3 regions of the Phyllobacterium sp. SYP-B3895 genome follow, and region 2 is predicted to be linked to each of the others. Evidence: predicted binding sites of a transcription regulator. Region 2 holds the regulator's gene; each other region holds the start of a gene.
What was found. The regulator PhoB, encoded in region 2, activates phosphate uptake and scavenging genes when phosphate is short. The targets are predictions, from matches to a motif close to TGTCATNNANCTGTCAT.
Positions count from the first base shown of each region.

Region 1 (3,273 bases), on a different contig from region 2:
CCGATCACGGCGTCGCCCCGCTGGACTTCAACCAGTACGGCACGCGCCGAGGCAATCATGAGGTCATGATGCGCGGCACCTTCGCCAATATCCGCATCCGCAACCACATGCTTGGCGAGAACGGCCGCGAAGGCGGCTACACCATCCATTATCCTTCCAAGGAGGAAATGCCGATCTATGATGCTGCCATGCAGTATCGTGCGGAGAGCGTGCCGCTGGTGATCTTCGCCGGCGTCGAGTACGGCAATGGTTCGTCGCGTGACTGGGCGGCCAAGGGCACCAGCCTTCTCGGCGTCCGCGCCGTTATCGCTCAGTCCTTCGAGCGCATCCACCGTTCGAATCTCGTCGGCATGGGAATCGTGCCATTCGTTCTCGAAGACGGCACGAGCTGGCAGTCGCTCGGCCTCAAGGGCGACGAGATCGTCTCGATCGACGGGCTTGCCACGATCCAGCCGCGCCAGAAGACATTCGCCACGGTCACCTATGCCGATGGCAGTGTCAAACAGGTGCCGCTCATCTGCCGCATCGATACGATCGACGAGCTTGAATATCTGAAGAATGGCGGCATCCTGCAGTACGTGCTGCGCGATCTCGCCGCCTGACGCTCCAGTGACATGAGTATTGAAGGGCCGCCGAGTGATCGGCGGCCCTTTTGAACGAATGTGAGCCAAAACGTGATCGAATTCACCTCAAAGTGACTTCCCCTTGAAAAGGGCGGCTCCTATCAATCTTCTCGCAATCCTTTTATCCGACAACAATCCCACTCGAATTGGGAAGAGAATCTAACCCGTGTATCTGCGCAAACTTTCCAGACGCTTGCTGATCGGCGCACCGCTCATCGCTGCGGCTGCCTATGTGCTTCCGGTCTGCGCTGATGATGTTGGCAAGAAGCCCGAGGGCGTTGTCGAACTCTATACGTCGCAGGGTTGCGGATCCTGCCCTCCCGCGGACGCGGTACTCAAGGAACTCGTCGCGGAAGGCAAGGTCGTCGCCCTCGCCTTTCACGTGGATTATTGGGATTATCGCGGCTGGATCGACACGCTCGCCCTGCCGGAAAACACCGAACGCCAGAATGCTTATCGCGTCGCACTGGGCCTCAATGGCGTCTATACGCCCCAGGTGATTATCAACGGCCGTGTCCACGTCAACGGACAGGATGGACAGAAGATTCGCCGCCGCATCGCCGAGATGCGCGATACCGATTCGGGCCTTACCATTCCGGTCAATATTGCCAAGGCGACGCCCGACCGCCTCGTCATCGACATCGGCCAAGGACCGGTGCCGACAAAACCTGTTCGCGTCCTCCTCGCCTATTTCAATCGCGAATCCATCGTGGCCATTCCGGATGGCGAAAACATCGGGCGCAAAGTCAGCTATGCCAACAGCGTGCGTGCGATGGAAACCGTCGGCATGTGGGACGGCAAGGCCCAGAAGATTGAAATACCGATCAGCGAAATTGCCAGCAAGAAGTCGACCGGATGTGCCGTGCTTCTGCAGGAGATGCTTGGCGAGGGCCAGCCAGGACCAATTATCGGCGCGTCGATCATGGCCGCCAAACAGTAGCCAAAGACGCTTTCAAAACAAAAACAGGCCGGATAAATCCGGCCTGAGATATTGGGGCATGTTGCCATTCAGGGAGACTGATGGTTCGGCCCAAACAACCCGTTGGGCGGGGGGCTTGGGGTATCGGACTGTCAAGACCGAACCGTCTCAGACAACATGCGAGGGATGTTGGGTGCGGAATCGGGCGGCAATGCGAACAGAAAATGGCGACAATGTGTCCAATAATCACCATTGGAGACAGTACGTATTTCTTCGTGACATCATTGCAAAACCGGTTCCTAACCCTGTCAGGCGACCTTCGGAAATCATTCCGTACTTGTAAATCGGCGTAGAAAAGGTCACCCTAATGTCATCCAGGTGTCACACGGCATACAAAGGCGGATGATTGATGGACAGCAATGCAGGTGGCGACGAAGCGCAACAGCAGGCAACTCTAATCCCCCTCTCACGCAGTAGCGAGTTGCCCGTTACCTTCAACCGGCGTGAACTTGATCAGATCCTTCGAATCTACGGTTTCATGGTTTCCGCTGGCGAATGGCGGGACTACGCCATTGACCACTTGATGGATCGAGCGGTGTTTTCCATCTTTCGCAGGGCCAGCGAGGTTCCGATGTTTCGGGTGGTAAAGAACCCCAAACTTGCCCGCAAGCAGGGCGCCTACAGCGTTATCGCCGCGAGCGGTCTTATTCTGAAGCGCGGCCACGACCTTGACCGCGTTTTGAAGGTGTTCGACAAGGGTTTGAGCCTCGTGCGCGGCTGACGTGTTTTTTAAGCGTCTTCGCTCCGCAAGGGCGGCTTTCCGGGAAGCGTATGCGCCCCGCCATTCATCTCCAGCTGCATCAGCACAGTATCGAGCCAGCGTCCGTGCTTGAAGCCGGAGGCCCTGATTGTGCCGGAGTATGCGAACCCTGCGCGGGTATGGAGCCTAACGGAAGCGGAATCCTCATGCCCATCACCGATGACGGCGATAAACTGCCGGAAGCCAAGCGCGGTACAGTCCTTGATCAATTGGCTGAGCAGTTGCTTGCCCAGGCCCTTTCCCTTTGCGTCGGGCGCGATATAGATCGAATCCTCCACCGACCACCAATAGGCCGGACGCGTGCGGAAATAGCTGGCATAGGCGTAGCCAATCACGGCCCCGTCCAATTCGGCGACGATATAGGGAAAGCCGTCCGTGGTGATTGCGTGGAACCGCTTCGTCATTTCCGCCTGGTCCGGCGGGTCGATCTCATAGGTCGCCGTGCCGTGGAGGACGGCATCGCGGTAAATTTCGGTGATGCTCGCGAGGTCGGCTGGCTGCGCCGGGCGGATATGAATCTCTGACATTGGCTTTCACAGGGAGAAAATGATCGTGCCCGTTTCATGCACGTCTTTGCCGGCAATTTAAAGTGGAAACGCGTCACTCTGATGGGGAATTACGCCCAACGAAAAAGGGCAGCGTTTCCGCTGCCCTTTTTGTTATTGTCCATGCTCGAAAGCTTAGTTGCGGTTACCCAGGAACTGCAGCAGGAACATGAACATGTTGATGAAGTCGAGGTAGAGCCGCAGGGCGCCCATGATTGCCTTGCGGCCATAGGTGTCCGAAGCGTCGCCTTCGTAATACATTTCCTTGATCTGCTGCGTGTCGTAGGCAGTCAGGCCTGCGAAGACCAGGACGCCGATTGCCGAGATTGCGAACTGCAACGCGCTCGATGCAAGGAAGATGTTGAC
Region 1 covers NZ_WJIG01000001.1:862,671-865,943, reverse strand. Annotated here, with positions in the region: gene acnA (aconitate hydratase AcnA) at 1-602, shown strand, start outside; gene GF108_RS04130 (thioredoxin family protein) at 790-1,563, shown strand; gene GF108_RS04125 (DUF2794 domain-containing protein) at 1,952-2,323, shown strand; gene GF108_RS04120 (GNAT family N-acetyltransferase) at 2,332-2,889, opposite strand; gene GF108_RS04115 (Bax inhibitor-1/YccA family protein) at 3,043-3,273, opposite strand, start outside.
Region 1: the regulator PhoB is predicted to act here: its motif matches at 1,911-1,927, upstream of GF108_RS04125 (DUF2794 domain-containing protein).

Region 2 (3,273 bases):
CGGCGATAAGCAGGCCTTGTTCGGTGTCAGCCTCGACGTGCCGGAAAAGATGGTGACGGCGCTGATCGGCCCTTCGGGCTGCGGCAAGTCGACGTTCCTGCGCAGTCTCAACCGCATGAACGACACCATCGAAGGCTGTAAGATCGGCGGCAAGATCACGCTCGATGACGAGGATATCTACAATCCTAAGATCGATGTCGTCGAACTTCGCGCCCGGGTGGGCATGGTATTCCAGAAGCCCAACCCATTCCCGAAGTCGATTTTCGAGAACGTCGCCTATGGCCCGCGCATTCACGGGCTCGCAAAGGGTCGCCACGAACTTGATGAAATCGTTGAGAAAAGCCTGCGCCGCGCCAGCCTTTTCGACGAGGTGAAGGATCGCCTGCATGAAGCAGGCACGGGTCTTTCCGGCGGCCAGCAGCAGCGTCTGTGCATTGCCCGCGCCATTGCCGTCAGTCCGGAAGTGATCCTCATGGACGAGCCGTGCTCGGCGCTTGATCCGATCGCCACCGCAAAGGTGGAGGAACTGATCGACGAATTGCGCGAAAACTACACCATCGTCATCGTCACCCACTCAATGCAGCAGGCAGCGCGCGTTTCGCAGCGCACGGCCATGTTCCATCTCGGCAATCTTGTCGAGGTCGGCGATACGGAAATGATGTTCACAAGCCCCACCGAGAAGCGCACCCAGGACTATATCACCGGACGCTTCGGCTGACGCAGGAACGAGGACAAAGCACATGACCGAGTTGCAGCACACTGTGCGCTCTTACGATGACGAACTGAAGTTCCTGACGCACAAGATCGCCGAGATGGGCGGTCATGCCGAACGCATGGTCGAACAGGCGGTCGCCGCCATGGTCAATTCCGACAATGCGCTGGCGCAGCGCGTCATCTCGGACGATCTGATCCTCGACGCGGGTCAGCGCGAGATCGATGAAAAGGCCATCACCATCATCGGCAAGCGCCAGCCGATGGCGATCGACCTGCGTGAAGTCATCGGGACGATCCGTATTTCCTCCGATCTCGAGCGCATCGGCGATCTCGGCAAGAACATTGCCAAGCGCGTCGTTGCCGTGACCGATACCCGCCAGACGCTCTCGGTCTACCGCGGCTTGCAGACAATCGCCGAACTTGCCTTGACCCAGCTCAAGGACGTGCTCGACGCCTATGCGACGCGCTCGGTACAGCAGGTGAACATTGTGCGCGAACGCGACGACGAAATCGACGCGCTCTATACGTCGCTGTTCCGCGAATTGCTGACCTATATGATGGAAGATCCGCGCAACATTTCCGCCTGTACGCATCTTTTGTTCTGCGCCAAGAATATCGAGCGCATCGGCGACCACGCCACCAATATTGCCGAGACGGTCTATTACATTGTTACCGGTTCGCAACTGCCGGCGGAACGTCCCAAGGAAGACCAGACGCATACTATTATCGTGGATGAAACGACCGAGTCCTAATTCAACTGAAGGCTTGATATGGCAATAGCTCCCAAAATCACCGTTGTGGAGGACGAGGAAGCCCTGAGCGTCCTCCTCCGTTACAATCTTGAAGCTGAAGGCTATGTTGTCGAGACGATCGCACGTGGCGACGAAGCGGAAATTGCGCTGCGCGAGAACGTTCCGGATCTTCTGATCCTCGACTGGATGCTGCCCGGCCTGTCGGGCATCGAACTCTGCCGCCGCCTGCGGGCGCGGCGCGAGACCGAGATCCTGCCAATTATCATGCTCACTGCCCGCGGCGAGGAGAGCGAACGCGTTCGCGGCCTTTCGACCGGTGCCGACGATTACATGGTCAAGCCGTTTTCGACGCCTGAACTACTGGCGCGCATCAAGTCCATGCTCCGCCGCGTCAATCCCAGCCTGCTTTCGCACGTGCTGAGCTTCGGCGATCTCAAGCTCGACCGCGAACAGCACCGCGTCTTCCGCAAGGAGCGCGAGCTGAAACTTGGCCCCACGGAGTTTCGGCTGCTCGAATTTCTCATGCAATCACCCGGACGGGTCTTTTCGCGCGGCCAGCTGCTCGACAATGTCTGGGGTGCGGACATCTATGTAGATGATCGCACCGTTGACGTCCACGTCGGTCGCCTGCGCAAGGCGATCAATATCGGACGTTCGATAGATCCGATCCGCACGGTACGTGGCGCCGGCTATTCGTTCGGCTGATCCCCAATTATTCCGATTCTGATAAGGGCGCCGCATCAGCGCTAAATGGCTGCTGCGGCGCCCTTCGGTATTTTGCAGTCCGTCGAGGATGTCCTTGAACCCTCAGTCCTCAGGTATCTTGGACTTGAAATTTACGCAAATATAGGGTAGGGGGCTATATTATGTCTCATACCACCAAGGAAAAATCAAAACTCCTCGCAAGGGTCCGTCGTCTCAAGGGGCAGATGGAGGCCGTCGAGCGTGCGCTCGAAGCGGAAATGCCGTGCGGTGACATTTTGAACCTGGTGGCGTCGGTGCGCGGCGCGGTAAACGGCCTGATGGGTGAACTCATCGAGGATCATATTCGCATGCACGTCGTCGATCCCGGAACCGAGACGGACAGCGAACGGGCCAAGGGCGCCGCGGACCTCATCGACGTTGTAAGGATGTATCTGAAATGAGCCACGATCACGCGATCCATTTGCCTCAAGGCACGCATGCCCATGTGTTTCTGGGTGACGATCACGAGCGCAACGAACGACGCACCTGGTTTGTGATCGCGCTGACCGCGACGATGATGGTTGCGGAGATCGTGGCGGGAACGGTTTTCGGGTCGATGGCGCTTGTCGCCGATGGCTGGCATATGTCGACACATGCAGCGGCGATGCTGATCGCAGCATTGGCCTATCTTTATGCAAGGAAGAATGCCAGCAACCCGCGTTTCACCTTTGGCACGGGAAAATTCGGCGATCTCGCGGGTTTTGCCAGCGCCGTAATCCTCGCGCTTATTGCACTGCTGATCGGCTGGGAGAGTTTCCTACGCCTTGCCAACCCCATCTCGATCAGCTTTCCGCAGGCGATCTCCGTTGCCGTGCTTGGCCTTGCCGTCAACCTTGTTTGTGCCTGGCTCTTGCGCGACGACCATAGCCATCATCACCACGGCCACCATGGCGATAACAGTCATCACCACGGTCACGATCATAATTTGCGCGCCGCCTATCTGCATGTTCTTGCCGATGCGCTCACGTCCGTCCTCGCCATCATCGCCCTTCTCGCCGGCAGCATTTACGGCTGGCTTTGGCTCGATCCGGCCATGGGAATTGTCGGTGCTCTTGTTATCGCC
Region 2 covers NZ_WJIG01000003.1:872,204-875,476, forward strand. Annotated here, with positions in the region: gene pstB (phosphate ABC transporter ATP-binding protein PstB) at 1-718, shown strand, start outside; gene phoU (phosphate signaling complex protein PhoU) at 741-1,466, shown strand; gene phoB (phosphate regulon transcriptional regulator PhoB) at 1,485-2,171, shown strand; gene GF108_RS16800 (metal/formaldehyde-sensitive transcriptional repressor) at 2,333-2,611, shown strand; gene dmeF (CDF family Co(II)/Ni(II) efflux transporter DmeF) at 2,608-3,273, shown strand, end outside.

Region 3 (3,273 bases), on a different contig from region 2:
CTCCTCGGGACGGCCTGGGCAGGGGGATTCATCACCTCCTGCCTGCTTGCACCGCGTCTGGTGCGGCGGGTGGGCCATGTGCGGGCCTTCAGCGCCTTTGCCGCGATTGCGGCAATTGTTGCGCTGTTCACCGGGATTCTCGTCGAACCGATAGCGTGGATCGCCCTGCGCGCCCTGACCGGCTTTGCCATGGCAGGCTCCTACATGGTCATCGAGAGCTGGCTGAACGAGCGGGCGACGAACACCAATCGCGGCCAGATTTTCGGCCTCTACATGGTGGTCAACTTCGCATCCATCACGGTGGGCCAGATGATGATCGGCTTTGGCGACGTGCGCTCGGGGACGTTCTTCATGCTGACCGGCATCCTCTTCTGCCTTGCACTGATACCAACCGCCATTTCGACCGCCAGCAGTCCGAAACCTCTGACGGAAGTCCAGCTGGACCTCAGGGCCCTCTACCGCAATTCGCCCGTGGCTTTTCTGGGCTGCATCCTCATTGGCGTGGCCAACGGAGCTTTCGGTACGCTCGGGGCGGTCTATGGCGCCTCGACGGGCATTTCGACAACCGAGATCGCCTTGATGATGAGCGCGTCGGTTATGGGCGGCGCCCTGATGCAGATCCCCGTCGGCCGCATGTCCGACCGCACCGACCGGCGCTACGTCCTTGCGATCGTTGGCGGCGCAGCTGCTGTGATCGGCCTTCTGATCTTCCTCATATCGCCGCACAATGCCTACGTTATCCTGATCATGACGGCGATCTATGGCGGGCTCGCCTATGCGCTCTATCCCGTCGCTGTCGCTCATGCCAACGACTTTGCCGACTCGGCAAATTTCGTCAAAGTCACGAGCGGCCTGCTGCTGCTCTACGGCTTTGGCACGATGCTCGGTCCCATCCTCGGCGCCCTTGCCATGGAGAGCATTTCGCCATCGGCGCTCTTCGGCGTCACAGCGCTCGCGCATGTTCTGATCATGACCCATGCGATTATCCGCTCGCGCATGCGCGCGCCCGTGCCGATAGAGCTCAGGGACAATTTCAAAACTGCCGGCGCCGAGCGTGTGACGCCGGAAAGCGTGCGGCTCGACCCGCGCGCCGAAAACCCGGCGGAATAGGCGTTTGCGGGCCTCTGAAGGTTCGCTCGACGACAAAATCCGTTGACAATGCGCTTGGTTTAAACCGACTATTCTACATGGTCGAGACGGATGCCTTTACAGCCATTTCAGATCCCAACCGCCGTTACCTCCTTGAGGAACTTCGCCGCGGGCCAAAAACCGTGAATGAACTCGCGCTCGGGCTGCCGATCTCACGGCCAGCGGTTTCCCAGCACCTGAAAGCGCTGCTCGATGCGCGCCTGGTCAAGGTGAAATCGGAGGGCACGCGCCGCATCTACGCCGTCGATGACAGCGGTTTCTTTCATCTGAATTTATGGCTCGACCAGTTCTGGAGCGGGTGAGACGATTTTCATGGCGGGCAAAGAAAAACCCGGTCCCTGCGTGAAGCGGGAACCGGGCTTTTTTATCGCTGCCATCGCGGCGCTGGGTAGCTGCCGGATGGAATTTCGTGAGACCTTCCTAGTGGTGGGTGACGGCTAGTTTCAGCCTTTCGATCTGTTCTTTCAGCATAAGCTTGCGACGCTTCAAATCGCTTATCATGAGGTCGTCGGAGGCGGGACTTAACAACGCATCAGCAATCTGCTTTTCAAGCGCTCCATGCTTACGTTCAAGCGTTTCAAGATGAGACTCAATGGCCATCCGGCTTCTCCCTTGGTTTGTTGCCCAACTCGTACGTGCTCCACTTGCCGCGCGGCAAGTATGTGACAGAGCCGTGACAGTCTGCCACCACTTTAAGCAATTGTCGAATTTGTTTCGTAGGATTTTCTTGTGGTGTAAAATGTGATATGGCGACGTGCTGGCGAGGACAGAATTGCCTGCAACCAGTCACTAGCTTCTATTACAGCGAAATATCGGGAATCACTGCATGTCCGATCAGGATCAGGCTGACATTCGATTGGCAGTCGCAAGATTGAAACAAGAACACATGGACTTCGATGCCGCCATACAAGCAATGATCCAGGTGGGCTGCGACCAGCTTCGCATCCAGCGCATGAAGAAGAAGAAGCTCATCATCAAAGACAAGCTCATCGAGCTCGAAGACAAGATTACCCCCGATATAATTGCCTGATTGCAAGAACGGCAGGCACCTGTCCGCGAGTTAACTTGCGGGCGACAACCTTTTCCTTTAATCCGACCTACTCCCACACCGCCTCGTATTTCAGAGGATGCTCAATGCCAGATAAACGCGCTGACGTCGCAATCATCATGGGAAGCCAGTCCGACTGGGCCACCATGCGTCACGCCGCCGAAACGCTCGATGCGCTCGGCATTTCCCATGACGACCGGATCGTCTCGGCACACAGGACACCGGACCGTCTCGTCGCCTTTGCCAAAGGCGCGCGCGAGGATGGTTTCAAGGTCATTATTGCGGGCGCCGGCGGCGCTGCACATCTTCCCGGGATGGCAGCCTCGATGACTGCTTTGCCCGTGTTCGGCGTTCCGGTCGAATCGAAGGCTCTGTCGGGGCAGGACTCGCTGCTGTCAATCGTGCAGATGCCTGCAGGTATCCCGGTCGGGACATTGGCGATCGGGCGGGCTGGCGCCGTCAATGCAGCATTGCTGGCCGCGGCGGTCCTGGCGTTGAACGATACAGCACTTGCGGTACGGTTGGATGAATTCCGGCAGGCGCAAAGCGACAAGGTTGCTCTGCGGCCTTCTGACGAGGCATAAGCATGATATCTCCAGGTTCGACAATAGGCATTATCGGCGGCGGGCAGCTTGGGCGCATGCTGGCGATGGCGGCGGCGCGGCTCGGCTACCGGACGGTGATCCTGGAACCCCAGGGCGATTGTCCCGCAGGTCAGGTCGCCAACCAGCACATCCTCGCGGCCTATGACGAGCCGAATGCGCTCGAACAACTCGCCGAGGTCAGCGATGTCATTACCTACGAATTCGAGAATGTGCCGGTCGATGCAGCGGAAACGCTGAACGAGACAAAAAGTGTGTTTCCCCCGCCTGAGGCGCTCAAGGTTTCGCAGGACCGCGTGGCGGAAAAGCGCTTCCTTGCCAAGGTCGGCATTCCGACGGCGCAATGGCGCATCGTCGAAAGCGAAGGCGATCTCGAAGCCGCCCTGCTGGCGTTCGATGGCAAGGGCATATTGAAGACACGGCGCTTCGGCTATGACGGCAAGGGTCAGGTCAAGTTCACCGGAGCCAAGGGCG
Region 3 covers NZ_WJIG01000001.1:1,092,725-1,095,997, forward strand. Annotated here, with positions in the region: gene GF108_RS05240 (MFS transporter) at 1-1,110, shown strand, start outside; gene GF108_RS05245 (helix-turn-helix transcriptional regulator) at 1,188-1,451, shown strand; gene GF108_RS05250 (YdcH family protein) at 1,570-1,749, opposite strand; gene GF108_RS05255 (YdcH family protein) at 1,976-2,179, shown strand; gene purE (5-(carboxyamino)imidazole ribonucleotide mutase) at 2,284-2,781, shown strand; gene GF108_RS05265 (5-(carboxyamino)imidazole ribonucleotide synthase) at 2,784-3,273, shown strand, end outside.
Region 3: the regulator PhoB is predicted to act here: its motif matches at 1,812-1,828, upstream of GF108_RS05250 (YdcH family protein).